4 regions of the Sporosarcina sp. GTC18466 genome follow, and region 3 is predicted to be linked to each of the others. Evidence: riboswitches for the same ligand, from Rfam matches in the RefSeq annotation. Region 3 holds a riboswitch; each other region holds the start of a gene.
What was found. Region 3 has a riboswitch for thiamine pyrophosphate ahead of ACZ5FK_RS05515 (thiamine phosphate synthase). Riboswitches for the same ligand answer to the same signal wherever they lie in the genome.

Region 1: another riboswitch for thiamine pyrophosphate. It lies ahead of ACZ5FK_RS06495 (3-oxoacyl-ACP reductase); the one in region 3 lies ahead of ACZ5FK_RS05515 (thiamine phosphate synthase).
Region 2: another riboswitch for thiamine pyrophosphate. It lies ahead of ACZ5FK_RS06780 (ABC transporter substrate-binding protein); the one in region 3 lies ahead of ACZ5FK_RS05515 (thiamine phosphate synthase).
Region 4: another riboswitch for thiamine pyrophosphate. It lies ahead of thiT (energy-coupled thiamine transporter ThiT); the one in region 3 lies ahead of ACZ5FK_RS05515 (thiamine phosphate synthase).

Annotation. Positions count from the first base shown of each region.
Region 1 is NZ_AP044037.1:1,336,427-1,339,976, forward strand. It holds one part of gene ACZ5FK_RS06490 (IS3 family transposase) at 1-148, shown strand, start outside; gene ACZ5FK_RS06495 (3-oxoacyl-ACP reductase) at 930-1,679, opposite strand; TPP riboswitch at 1,798-1,897, opposite strand; gene ACZ5FK_RS06500 (VOC family protein) at 1,962-2,387, opposite strand; gene ACZ5FK_RS06505 (nucleoside hydrolase) at 2,417-3,328, opposite strand; gene rbsK (ribokinase) at 3,349-3,550, opposite strand, start outside.
Region 2 is NZ_AP044037.1:1,392,657-1,396,206, forward strand. It holds gene ACZ5FK_RS06770 (CitMHS family transporter) at 1-183, shown strand, start outside; gene ACZ5FK_RS06775 (lactate 2-monooxygenase) at 493-1,704, shown strand; TPP riboswitch at 1,783-1,890, shown strand; gene ACZ5FK_RS06780 (ABC transporter substrate-binding protein) at 1,995-2,912, shown strand.
Region 3 is NZ_AP044037.1:1,107,868-1,111,417, reverse strand. It holds gene ACZ5FK_RS05525 (thiazole synthase) at 1-411, opposite strand, end outside; gene thiS (sulfur carrier protein ThiS) at 413-616, opposite strand; gene ACZ5FK_RS05515 (thiamine phosphate synthase) at 613-1,218, opposite strand; TPP riboswitch at 1,295-1,403, opposite strand; gene ACZ5FK_RS05510 (methyl-accepting chemotaxis protein) at 1,615-3,102, shown strand; gene ACZ5FK_RS05505 (PilZ domain-containing protein) at 3,136-3,537, shown strand.
Region 4 is NZ_AP044037.1:2,864,853-2,868,402, forward strand. It holds gene ACZ5FK_RS14165 (DEAD/DEAH box helicase) at 1-687, shown strand, start outside; gene map (type I methionyl aminopeptidase) at 749-1,495, opposite strand; gene ACZ5FK_RS14175 (magnetosome magnetite crystal formation protein family) at 1,586-1,927, opposite strand; TPP riboswitch at 2,031-2,132, shown strand; gene thiT (energy-coupled thiamine transporter ThiT) at 2,219-2,776, shown strand; gene ACZ5FK_RS14185 (tryptophan-rich sensory protein) at 2,865-3,550, opposite strand, start outside.

The sequences.
Region 1 (3,550 bases), 230 kb from region 3:
TCAAACCACTTATCTAGATTTTGAAGCAGCACGAATTGCCCTCTTCCAGTACATTGAATCCTGGTATAACCGGAAACGAATCCATGGGGCAATTGATTACTTGACGCCGCAGCAACTCGAGGATCAGTGCAGACAGGTAGCTGCTTGATCGTTAGATGTCATTAGGACTTCGATTCAACCTACCTACACATTTTTCAGGAACGACATCCATGGACTGTACTTCCTGTATCCAGCGAAAGCTGTCAAGTGCGGGCTTTCACTTGACTGGTTTCGCTGGATACAGGACCATCCATGAATGGATGCCGTTTCTGACAACGACTTAACATTTTTGTGTCCAGGATATTGACATAGATCCAACTCAAGACTAAAAGTGCAATAGATAAAAATAAAGAACTGTAATACACAGGCTATTTGCCCCTTGTTCCATAATAAGGCGCCATTCTGGAGTAGGGAGTGTACATCTTTGGTAAGCGCAAAAATCCCCACCGGCTAGTAGATGGGGATTTCGAGTACACTTATCTCGATTTATTTGGTATACCGCACTCCTGTGGAAGTATATAAACAGTAAATTTTATTGAGAAAGGGATGGGTAAAATGAAGTATTTATTGATTTTGATTTCTCTCGTACTGGCTGTGGTTACATCCAGTTTAAATATTCATACTGACATTACATCTGTTATTTATGGATTGTCAGCGTTAGGTTTAATTTTAGGAGCATATTTCAGTGTTAAAAAGCCGAAAGAAAGCAAAGGATCTTAAAAAGTGGATACTTCAACCATCTGGCGCGATTGTTGAATAGTACATAGCAAGTAAAAACGCACAGACAACACTGTGCGTTTTAACTGCTGTTTATACTGCTAAGTAAAGTAGCCATGCTGATAGTGATACAAGACTTGGAGGAAGACCTCTGTCCGCCTGAAATTACGCGGTCAATTCATGGTCAGGCCGCCATCCACGGTGATGTTCTGACCCGTAATGCCGTCTGCCTGCTCTGAGCAAAGGAAAACGACCGTGCTTGCGACATCTTGAGGCGTCGTCACCTTCTTCAGCGGAGTGGATTGTGCAATCAAGTCGAACACTTCCGGCGTTGTCACGCTGCTGGCATCCGTCGTTTTCAATAGACCGCCCGATACGACGTTCGCTCGGATGCCGTATTGGCCGAGTTCTGCCGCAAGATTACGCGTAAAGCCGATCAACCCTGCTTTCGCAGTCGTGTATTCGTGATACGGCACGACCGGGTTTTGGAACAGGTTGGTGCCAATGCTGATAATACCGCCGCTCTTTCGTTCCATGAATTGCGGAATTACACTTTGCGAGATATTGAATGCCGCTTTCAACGTGCCATCCAGCTGTTTCTGATAATCGTCCCACGACAGATCCTTGAAGGCTTTCTGTTTTGTCGGATCGAATTTAAAGTCTACGAGGGCATTGTTGACGACGACGTCTATGCCGCCGAAATGGTCCGCCGCCTCTGTCATCATCCGGTCCACTTCTTCCCGGTTCGTCACGTCTGCCTGGATGGCAATCGCCTTCCCGTCCGCTTCAGCTGCAAGCTGCTCTGCCGCCTCCCGGCTCTTGTTATAATTGATGACCACTTGAAATCCTTGCTCCACCAATGTCTGCACGATTGTTGCGCCGAGTCCTCTGCTCCCGCCTGTCACTACTACTGTTCTGCTCATCTTGAACACTCCCACTTCTTTAGTTGATCAAACAAAAAAATACGCAGCCTTCCCGTAGGAAAGTTGCGTAAAGTCATTATGTACATATCAAAAACAAGGCATACGCGCCCACATTATATGTATCGAGTTTACACTTTCCTACGCTAGTATGAACTAGTTCAGGTTCAAAGGGTTCGAGTCAAACTCGTCTCAGTTACATAACACCCCTAGTGCATATCATTCAGTTATAGCCCCATCGTATAGTTTCCTGGATGGTAAGTCAAGGTCATGGTTCCTTTCCTTTCAATCAACCCCGCCAGCCTCTGGATAACTGCAAAGCTCCACTAACGTGCCATCCGTGGAAATCGGATTGATATAAATCAGTCTTCTGCCCCTCGCATTGGTCCGCAATGTATCTTCCAGGAAACGCACTCCGTTACTTCTGGCGTCTGCAATCGCTTGATCGAGGTCATCGACTCGGTACGCAATGTGGTGGACCCCTTTTCCCCGCTGCCTGATGAAACGGGCGATCGGAGAGTTCTTATTCGTCGGTTCCAGCAGTTCGATCAGCTGCTCTTCCGTCCTCACGACCGCCACATGCACTTCCACGCCCGGCGCTGTGCTTGTGTACCGGTCCTCCAGCGATCCGTTCAGGACATTCAGATAAAAAGGAAGGGCGTCCTCAATGCTTCTGACAGCAATTCCCGTATGATCGTATACATGTTTCATTCACATTCCTCCCTGGATTTCCGACCCGTCTATAAAACCCGCTCCAGGAAGTGGTGAAGAAATTGCTCCGCCTTGACCTCGGTGCACACTTGGACTTTTGGATTGCCGCTAGATGACGGTACCGTTTTCCCTGTCTCTTCCCCTTCCAGGACAACCGTTACATTCCACTCTTCCGTTTGGACAAAATCCGGATTGATTGCAACGCCCACAGCTAACGGATCATGCAAGGCGCACCCTCCGATGCCCGGTTCGAATGTCTCATAGGCTGCCATATAGAAACGCGTCATGTCCGCAAAAAACCGGGCTTCGTCAGTTCCTTTAGCACGCCAGCTCTCTAAGGCCTCTTCTGGTAAAAGGGTCTTCATCGTTACATCCAGGCCAACTACAGTGACTGGCAGCCCGGAGGAAAAGACAAGCTCAGCCGCTTCCGGATCCGTATGTATATTCGCTTCACTGAACGGCGTGACATTTCCAGGGACGAAAACGGCACCGCCCATCAGGATGATCTCTTTGAAAAGTGGGACGATGGCAGGATCCTTTTGGATGGCTTGCGCAAGATTCGTAAGCGGGCCGACAGGGATCATCGTGATTTCATGCGGACGCTCTTTCACTTGGCGGATGATGAAATCCACCGCGTGTTCTTGCTCCGCTTTTGCTGCAGGAAGTGGAACAAAGCTATTCCCGAGCCCATCTTCTCCGTGAACATGCAGGGGGAAATTCCCTATATCGCGTTTGAGCGGCTTTGCAGCACCCCTATACACAGGCGCCGTCTTCCCTATCTTTTCCAGGACCGCTAGTGTATTGCGTGTCGTATTTTCAACCGAGTTATTCCCGAAGCATGTCGTCAGCCCGATTACATCGAGCTCCGGGGAATGCATGGCATACGCGATCGCCATCGCATCATCAATTCCGGTGTCAACGTCTAGTATGACTGGTTTCATCTTAATTCCTCCGTTTCAAATCAAAGTAATGGATAGGCCTTCAAGAAATCTTCCACTTCTCTTTTCGTCGGCATGCCTGTCTGCGCTCCGAGCTTCGTAACAGAAATGGCTGCGGCCACATTTGCAAATTGGCAGGCTTCCTCCATTGCAAAGCCCTCGCATAACGCATAGGCCAATGCACCATTGAACGTATCCCCCGCTCCTGTAGTGTCGACGACTTCG
Region 2 (3,550 bases), 280 kb from region 3:
GCCATGATCGTCGGCAACATCATCGGCACCTTCGTCAGCCCGCTGTCGCCTGCCCTCTGGCTCGCGCTCGGACTCGCAGGACTCGAGATGGGCAAGCATATCCGCTATTCCTTCATGATGATGTGGGGGCTGAGCATTGTGTTGCTGATTGTTTCTGTTTTGCTAGGTGTCATTGTGATTTGATTGAATACATGAATGAAAGGCGTGCGGCTTCGAGTCGGCGTCTTTCTTTTTTGTCTAGCCGGGAGGAACGATTGCTTCCTTTTGGGGCAAGGTTGCTTCGTTCGAAGGAGTGATTGCTTATTTTGCGATAAGGATTGCTTCTTGTTGGCGTTAATTGCTTGTAATAAAGAGCAAGTTGCTTCGTTTTGCCTGTTGATTGCTTACAAAGGTTTAGATTGATTGCGTCAGCAGGAAAGGAGGTTGTTGCTTACTATTCAGCAGTGGCCGCCAGCCCTCTGTACCCTCCCCTCTCTACGAAGTTCTGAAAATATGATACAATTTAAACAATTGATGAAGGGAGAGAATCATATCTTGCAAAACATCGGAAATAGTGTGCAGTACCAGATCTATATGAACATGATCCAGCCCGGTCCGGACCGGCTGCCTGTACAGGTGGAGGCATGGGAGGAAAAGGCCCGCGAGAAGCTGAAAGACGGTCCGTACTATTATATTGCCGGTTCTGCAGGCAGCGGACAGACGGAGAAGAATAACCGCGAGGCCTTTGATAGATGGAATATCGTGCCCCGCATGCTGCGGAATGTGGATACGCGTGATCTATCGGTCGACCTGTTCGGCAAGACCTATCCGTTCCCCGTCCTGCTCGCTCCGGTCGGTGTCCAGTCCATCATCCATGAGCACGGTGAAGTGGCTTCTGCAAAGGCTTCCGCGGAACTTGGCATTCCGTTCATCGCGAGTTCTGCCTCCACTGTCCCAATGGAAAAAATCGCTGAAGCCGTCGGGGACGCGCCTCGCTGGTTCCAGCTCTATTGGGGTCGCGACAAGGAGGTTACTGCCAGCTTCTTGGAGCGCGCGGAAAACGCCGGATATTCGGCGATTGTTGTGACCCTTGATACAGCGATGATGGCGTGGCGGGAGCATGACTTGCGCAATGCGTATTTGCCATTTTTAATCGGAGAAGGCGTCGGCAACTATTTCACCGACCCGGCGTTCCGTTCAAAGCTTTCTGCGCCGCCTGAAGAAGATCCGACGGCTGCCATCATGCACTGGACTACCATCTTCGGCAATACGGGGCTCACATGGGAGGATATTGATTTCCTGAAAGAGCATACAACGCTGCCGATCATCTTAAAAGGGATCCTTCACCCTGAAGACGCGAAGCTAGCTTTGCAAAAAGGCGTCGACGGCATCATCGTCTCGAATCACGGCGGGCGGCAAGTGGACGGAGCTGTCGGTGCTCTGGATGCATTGCCGGCAGTTTGCGAAGCCGTGGACGGGAAAGTGCCCGTCTTGATGGATAGCGGCATCCGGAGAGGAGCGGATATTTTGAAGGCGCTCGCGCTTGGAGCATCTGCCGTGCTGATCGGCCGGCCTGCGATGTATGGACTTGCCGTTGCCGGACAAGAAGGCGTGAAGGAAGTGCTGCAGAACATGCTGGCGGATTTTGATCTGACGATGGGACTTGCCGGACAAGCCTCCGTGAGCGGGCTTCACGCAGATGTGATCGAGAGGGCGTTTAGGTAAGATGGTGCTGAAGGAGGCGAACCTCGTGTTTCCCTTCCCCTCCCCCTGTGCCTATGCTATGATGAAGCCAAATGAATACGAGACTGCTAGGGGTGCTTCGTGAGGAAGCTGAGAGAAGGCCGGTGCCTTTGACCCTTTGAACCTGATCTGGCTCATACCAGCGTAGGAAAGCGGGCATGCATATCACACAATATTGGTGTAGTAGGCGGATTCCCCCTTTCCGGGCGGAATCCGTTTTTTTGTATCTGTATTCATTGAATGAATTGATCACCTAAAGGGGGACGAAACACATGGAGAAAATTACAATCGGGCTGGAATGGTTCTTGAATCCGGATCATATGCCGCTCATTATCGGAATGAAGAAAGGCTGGTTCGCGGACGAGCAGCTGGAGATTGAAATGGTCGAGCCGGAGGAGCATTTTGATGCCATTGATGAAATCAAAGCGGGCAAGATGGATATCGCGATCACGGAGCCTCTTCACTTGGTCGAGGACCGGGCGGCGGGCGAGGATGTCGTCGGGTTCGCGCGCTTTTTGCATACGAACGGCGGTGTGATGTTCGAAAAAGGGAAAGGGATCGAGCGGCCGCGTGATCTGATCGGCAAGCGCATCCAATATCCGGGTGCGCCGGGGCTCGGCGGGCTCGCGATTGTCCGGACGATGGCAGAGCATGACGGCGCCGCGTGCAGCTATGATGATTTCATTCCGGTCAATAACGGTTTCTATCATACGGATGCGCTGGAGAGCGGCAAAGCGGATGCCGCGACGCTGATCTTCAACAATTTTGAAGTGACAGAAGCACGGCATAGAGGGCTCGATGTCGATTTCTTTGCGCTGAAGGACTGGGGCATCCCTGATTTCTGCCAGCTGATCTTGATCACTAATTCGAAGGTGCTGAGGGAGCGCGAGGAGAGCCTCCATAAATTTGTCCGCGTCTTCCGGAAAGCGATTGATTTCATTTTTACGAATCAAGAGGAAGCCAAGGCGATCTATCTGGAGTACATTCAGGCAGGCGATGATGCGCTTGCCGTCAAGACGATGGATGCGACGCTCCCTTGTTTCACGTTCGACTTTTCAATGTCTGCCGACTACTACAGCGAGCTGCAGGACTGGCTGCGGGCTGCAGGTAAAATCCAACATACCGTGCACCCGGAGGAATACTGGACGAACGAGCTTAGCTTGCTTGGGAAACGGGCGGTTGTGAAGTAAGGAAAGGAATGCTTGGCGTGCGGGGGATTGCTTCGTTTGGCGTGAGGGTTGCTTACTTTTAGCGTCCTGTTGCTTACTTTGTAGTGCTTGTTGCTTCTTTCAGGCGGTGGATTGCTCGCTTTTCAAGCTGGATTGCTTCCAATGGACCTCCCATTGCTTACTTGGCAAGCCACTTGGTTCGGCGCGGGCCGATTGCTTCGTTTGGCGTGCGGGTTGCTTACTTTTGGCGACGTGTTGCTTACTTTGTAGTGCTAGTTGCTTCTTTCGCGCGGAGGATTGCTCGCTTTTCAAGCTGGATTGCTTCGATCGGACAAGTCATTGCTTACTTGACTAGCCGCGTGGCTCAGCGAGAGCCGATTGCTTCGTTTGGCGCGGGGGTTGCTTACTTTTAGCGTCCTGTTGCTTACTTGGCTGTGCTAGTTGCTTCTTTCGGGCGGTGGATTGCTCGCTTTTCAAGCTGGATTGATTACAACGGACAACCCATTGCTTACTTGGCAAGCCGCGTGGCTCGGGCGGGCCGATTGCTTCGTTTGGCGCGGGGGTTGCTTACTTTTAGCGTCCTGTTGCTTACTTGGCAGCGCTTGTTGCTTCTTTCGGGCGGTGGATTGCTCGCTTTCCAAGCTGGATTGCTTCGATCG
Region 3 (3,550 bases):
GAGCACGACGTCGTCCGACGTGTACGGCAGGACGATGAAGCCTTCTTCCAGCAGCATTTCACTCGCGCGGAGCGTCTCCACCGGATCGGGCAGCAGCGAACGGTCGCACCCGATGATTTCCACTTTCACCATATCGCAAAGTCCTGACGCTTTCGCGAGTTTCGCGATTCGCACGGCCTCTTTCGCCGTTTTGGCGCCTGCTGTGTTCGGAAGCAATGTGTATTTCGACAGATCGAGCTGCTCGAGGAAATTCGGCTGCGACGGTTCGAAGATGTTCATTCTCCGGACCGCGAATGTCAGGATTTCGGCTTCTGAAACGCGGACCGCCTCTTTTTGGGTTTCAAATGAAGGGTATTTCCCTGTTCCGAGCAATAATCTTGATGTGAATGTCTTATCGGCTATTGTTAGCATCTTATCCGCCTCCTACAAAATGGATGATTTCAATTTGGTCACGGTCTTTGATTGGCGCATCATACTTGCTTTTATCCAGGATCTCCCGGTTTTGCTCGATGACCATGATGCGGTCCGAAATCGCTAGATGATCCAGCAGTTCGTGGATAGTCCCCACGTCGGCCGGCAGTTCGCGCGGCAATCCGTTCAATGTGATCGTTTTCATTCCTCGCTTCCCTCCCATTGATGTCGATAAGAAAGGGCGGAGCGGACTGGATCGGGGGCACCGAAAATCGATGACATGACCGCGATGCCCGCCACCCCGATTTCCTGAAGGTGTTTCACATGGCCCGGCTGGATTCCGCCGATCGCGTACACCGGAATGCTGACGGCCTTTATGAGCTCCGCCAATTCATCCGTCCCTCTCCCCGCAAGGCCCTCTTTCGACCGCGTTTTGTACAGATGGCCGTACAGGAGCCAGTCCGCCCCGCCGGCCTGCGCCTGCTCCGCCTCCTCGGTAGAATGGACGGAAGCGCCGAACCGGATGCCGGGAAAATGCTCCGCGGCAAGCGGCAGCGGAATACCGTGCCCAGGCATCTGGACGCGCGGCATCTTGAAGATTTTCGCAATATCGGCCCGGCCGTGGACAATCAGCTTGTCTTTAGGAACCTGGTTGTCCAGAAGTGTTTCAATCAACCCCGCCAGCTCGCGGTCCGTCTTTGATTTCTCCCGCAAAATGACCCTGTCCAAATAGGGGCCCGCTTCGGATAGCACCTCAGCCAACCTATGGGCGGGCAGACGGTCGTTCGTCACGCCGATCAGCTCCATAACACCCCTCCTTAAACATACAAAAAAGACCACTTGCTAAAAGAAGCGAAGTGGTCGGCGGATCTGTATAAAAAGCGCCTGAAAAAAGCCACTTCCCTCCGCAGGTACAGACCTGTTCAGGTGATAAGGGTATCAGAGCCGCACTCTTCTCTCAGTCCTTGTAAAGGATTCCCCTAATGGTCAATTATGTATGGAGTTCAATTCGTCTACTACCATAGCATTCAATTGGATAGGCTGCAAGAGGAGTCTGACGATCAATGGCGGATAGGTGTTTCTCATCGTTAATTGGTAAGGAATGACTATATGAATGACTGTTCAGTAATGATACGATTTACATACAAGATAAGGAAAAAGTAGCTGCTCTAAAGAATGTTGCAGCTGGAAAGAGGGAGAACAATGGAAGATGTGCAGGTGCTGCAGCGGAAGCGTTATGCTCAAAAGAATACAATCTTATTTTTGACGCTGGGGGCTTCCAGCCTGATTGGAACGCTCTTTTATCTAGCGACAGGCCAGGACGGTCTGAAGACGGCCAGCATGGCAGTTCCGGTGACGGGTGCGCTGATTCTGTATCTGCTTGCGCTGAAATCCAAACCGCTGGAAGTGGCATATCCGTGGGCGGTGTTCGCCTTCACGGCAGGTGCCGCCATCTTTAACGGCTGGATCGGGGACCCGTCGATCGCAACGGCGGGCATCGCCTTTTTCATGCTTGGCCTGGCTAGCGTGCATATTTCAGCCGCCATCATGGGATATGGATTTGCACTGTCTTTGCTAGTCTTGCTTACATTTCTCGCCCGGTATCCGTACCAGGAGCAGATTGCGGAAAGCAAGGGGAGCCTGATGCTGGTTTTCCTGCTGCTTGGCGCCGGGCTGTTCATCCAGATCAGGCAGACAAAGAAACTGGAAGCGCAAGTTGGCGTGTTCACGGCGGAGCAGAACCGCAGGGCGGAGGAGGAGAGGAAAAAGCGTCGTGAATTGAATGACGGCGTTGAACAGGTAGCCGGCGACTTGCATGAGATCGGCCTGGCCGCAAAAAGGAACCTGGAATCGCAGCATGAATTGCTTGAAGTGATGGATGTGATTGCAGCGTCCGTGGAGCGGGAATCCGGCCAGATCTCGGATATTGCACAGAAAACGGATCGGGCGAAGGCGGCATTGCTGGAGATGCAGGAAGAGAGCCGGGATATGAATCACTCTTCCGCCCAGATGCAGAGCCACTCAGGCGGGGTCGTCAAGGATGTGCAAGGCGTGCGGGCTGGCATGGAAGGGGTTGGCTCGATGCTGGAAGGCCTGAATGGTTCCTTTGATTCGCTGACGGCAAATATCAAGAAGACGAATGAACTCGCGAAGTCGATTGCGGCAATCACGAACCAGACGAACCTGCTGGCGCTGAATGCCTCTATTGAAGCGGCTCGCGCAGGGGTCCACGGGAAAGGGTTTGCGGTTGTCGCAGAGGAAATCCGGAAGCTCGCCGCCCTTACATCTGAGACGCTGGAAGAGATCAATGCGAATTTGACGGACGTGAATCAGACAAACAGCCAGTCCCGGCATGATCTAGAGGAGAGCATGGGCAGGCTGCAGGAGCAGTCCAGGCGCACAGTCGAGGCAGAACGGAAGATCAACGGCATGCACGAGACGCTGGGGGCGTTCCATGAGCAGTTCGAGAGGTTTGATTCTAAAATGAAGCTGGTGGCGGAAGAGACGGCGGATATCGGCAGGATGACAGGGTCGTTCGCCGACCTGCTTGCGCAGTCAAGCGCGTCCGTCGAGGAAGTGAATGCGACGGTACATGCGGCAGTCAGTGACAACGAGCAGATCACGAGGACGCTTGCAGGTACGGTGGAGCGGACGCGGGGACTCGTGGAAGGGTCCGAACTGCAAAACTAGTTCGTCTTTGGTATAATGAAGTCAGCAGGACCGATGGAATGGAGCGTGTTGACCGTGTTATACAAGCGGACGGAATATTTCAGGCATACGTTTTCAGAGCCTCTTGAAGCGGAGTTCAAAATCTTCGTCGGCGCAGACCGTTCCGCCATGTCAAGCCCCGGAAAGTGCCGGCTGCTCGATATCAGTTCGGGCGGCGCGAAACTGGAAGCGGCATACGACATCCCGGGCGGTCCGGGTGATGTGGACCTGCACCTGACGTTCACGCTGTATGAACAGCCGATTACGCTCGACGGCACGATCCAGTGGAAGAAACGGGCCGATGACCACTTCACGTACGGGTTTCATTTTGCGGAAGACGCGGCGACGTCAAAGCTGATCGTCGACGAGCTGAAGCTCCGGATCAAGTCGGGGAAAGAGAAGAAAACGAAGCCGTGACGCCATTTCGCCA
Region 4 (3,550 bases), 1.5 Mb from region 3:
GGCGCCAGTCCGGACCGGCAAGTTGCGGTAGTCTCAGCGACCATCACAGACGAAATTGAACTTGTCGCAAAAAATCTGATGAACGACCCTGCTCGATTCCGGGTTTCCCTGGATGAGATGCCTATAACCGCATCCATCGAGCATTCATTCATCAAGACGGACGCCCGGGATAAGACGGATTTGCTGCGGGGGCTCTCCCATATGGAAGGCATCCACGCGCTTGCGTTCATGAACAATGTCGATCAGATCCGCATGAAGGAGATCAAATTGAATCACAACGATGCGCCGATCGCTGTCTTGTACTCGGATATGAGGAAGTTTGAACGGCAGGAGACATTGGAGCGGTTCCGTAAAGGCGATATCAACATCTTGATTGCTACGGATCTTGCGGCCAGAGGATTGGACATTGACGGACTGACGCATGTGATCCACGTGGATGTCCCGCATACGATCGAGCAATACATCCATCGTTCGGGCAGGACAGGACGTGCAGGGCGAGACGGGGAAGTATTGACCCTTCTTTCATACCCGGAGGAGAAGGATTACCGGAAGCTGACGAAGCAATTCAAACCTGTGCAGAAAATCTGGTACCATGGCAAGCTGATGGAAGGGAATGCGAAGACGAAAACGGAGACTGCCGTGAAAAAATCGCCTTCTAAAAAGAAGAAACAGCCGCGCAAGAAATAACGCGGCTGGGCATATAAAGAGACCTGGAACGCTATCAATGCGATCCAGGTCTCTTTTGGCATTATAGTTCAGTCAAGATCATCGGCCCGTCTTTCATGACGATAATCGTATGCTCGATTTGTGCAACTAAGGATTTATCAGGCGTCGCGAACGTCCAGCCGTCACTGAGCTCAATAATATGCTCAGCCTTTTCGGAGATGAACGGCTCGACCGCCAGCACCATGCCTTCAGTCATCAAAGTCTTATCCCATGCATCATAATAGTTCAGGATATGCTGCGGCTCTTCGTGGAGAGATGTGCCAATACCGTGGCCGGTCAAGTTCTTGATGACCGTTAGCCCATTGTCGCGTGCTTCACGTTCCACCGCTTTTCCGATCTGATTCAGCCGTGAGCCGGGTTTCACTTTCGTCATTGCCCGGTCGAAAGCGCTTTTCGCAACGTCACAAAGTTTCTGTTTCCGCTCATCAGAAGCACCTACGACGAATGAGATGCCCGTATCGGCGAAATAACCGCCGAATGATCCCGAGACGTCAATATTCACAAGATCGCCTTCCTGGATCACTTTGGAACCCGGAATGCCGTGGGCCACTTCATGGTTGACACTGATGCATGTGTAGCCTGGAAAATCATATTGATCGATCGGTGCTGAGACCGCTCCTTTTTCGGAGAACAGCCGGCCGCCGATTTCATCCAATTCTTTTGTCGTAATGCCAGGGACCGTGGCCTCTTTCATCGCTTCGCGAATCTCTGCGACGATCCGGCCTATCTTCTGTAACGCTTCGATTTCTTCAGTTGTTTTGACTATCATCTTTACAAGTCCTTTCTGCTCGCATTGCTTTACCATCCATAACTATATCATACGCAGCGGATGTAGAAATGGATGATGCATCCGCTTGGTTCACTTCATCACTTTCACGCCCTGGTAGATGTTCCATACAATTACAACTAGCGTCAATGCGCCGTATATGAGAAGAAACAGGAAAGGGGCCAATCCCCAAAAATCGAAACGTCCAGTCACGATCGTGTTAAGACGCTGTTCGAATGACACAAGGGAGAATGAAAAGATGATGAAACCCGCAATCAGGACAACGACCGGTATGAGATGTGAAAAGAGCGATCGTTTTGCGTTCATCTTCACTTCATGGTCATTGGAAGCGAAATAAACGACAACCGGCAATAGCAGCGGTGAAAAGAATATGCTGAAATAACACAATGCGGATAGTATTTTATTGTTGGCCAATAGGAAAACCTCCTTTTGCGAAAGATTCCGAGTAGAAGTATTTCTTCTGCTCATCTTGTTTCCAATTGTCCCATCATATACAATGAAGGCGACAATTGAATTACAAGACCACAAGGGGGGCCGTTTCTGGCTGAGATTGGACGCATGTCCTGACCCTTAGAACCTGTAAGTTCGCACTTGCGTAGGGATGTGGATGGAAACAGGCATACATAACGAGATGTCCCGGTTCTATCCGGGGCGTCTTTTTTTGTCCGTTTACCGTATCCCTCCAAAATCAAAGGAGGAGAAAAAATGGATCGTAAACGTCTTCAAATGTTGTTGGAAGTTGCTATTTTGGGAGCATTGTCTTTCGTGCTCGATCAGATTACGCTGTTTAAAATGCCGCAGGGAGGGTCGATCACCTTGTCCATGCTGCCGGTCATCGTCATGGCATTCCGCTGGGGACTCGCCGGAGGCATGCTGACAGGATTGCTGACAGGTACTCTGCAGGCTGTAATCGGCGGCACTCTCATACATCCTGTCCAGGGGTTCCTCGACTACTTCGGATCATATACGGTCGTCGGCCTTGCAGCAGTGACGCTCGGCTGGTACCGGAAAGCCATGGCAACCGGCAATAAAGGCGGAATGGCTGCAGCTGTCATTGCAGGAACAGTGATCGGCGGGCTTCTTCGCTACCTTTGCCACTACATCGCTGGAATCGTATTTTACGCACAATACGCAGGTGATCAGCCTGCATGGCTTTACTCATTGATCTATAACGGTTCCTTCATGATTCCGTCCATTATCCTATGTTCAGTAATTGCCGTTCCGCTGTTTGCTTCTTCACAGCGTTTGCTAAAACATGCATAACATGAAAGCCGCCCTCCAGTCTATGGAGAGGCGGCATTTCTTCGTCCTCCCTCCGGATAGTGGAGAACCATGTATGAAGGTATTCAAGCTATTCCCGTTTTGGGTCCCGCAGAAACAGGAAGCTTGCCGCAAGAACGACAAGCAGGAAAATAGCGGCGGACGATACGAATAACTCATCCGTGCCGTTTTTAACAGCTATGCCCAGGAAGGTCCAGATATACACAAGGATAAATACATAATCTCCGTGGTGATACATAAAATGTAGAGCTACAGCCGCACCGATCGTCATATATATGACCGTCCACAGCGGATCGCTGAGCCCCCATCCCGACCAATCATGCAACATCAGAACATATACCAGATTGGAGATGAAGGTGACGGAGGTCCATGCGAAGAACAAAGAGATAGGCGCCCGTTTCGCAAGTTTATTCTCCCGGGAAGGGTAAGTGAAATAAAAAATAGTCAAGGTCAGCAGCAAGGCAGCTTTGACTGCGAGCGACCAGTTGAATTGCTCGAATTGCCAAAGCAGCATCCAGGCAATTTGCAGCCCGCATGCCATGAGAAACAGCACAACCCGCCGAGGCATGAGCTGCGTCTGATCAGATCGGCTCTTGCTGATCCAATAAAAAAGCGATCCATATATGGCCACCCATATGAGAAAGACATAATGGGCCGGATTGAAGAGCACCGGAAGACGGCCGGTAATTTCATTCGTAGTAGTGCCATTCATTGAAAACATGGTGACTGCCAAATTACAGGCGATGGCAGCGACCA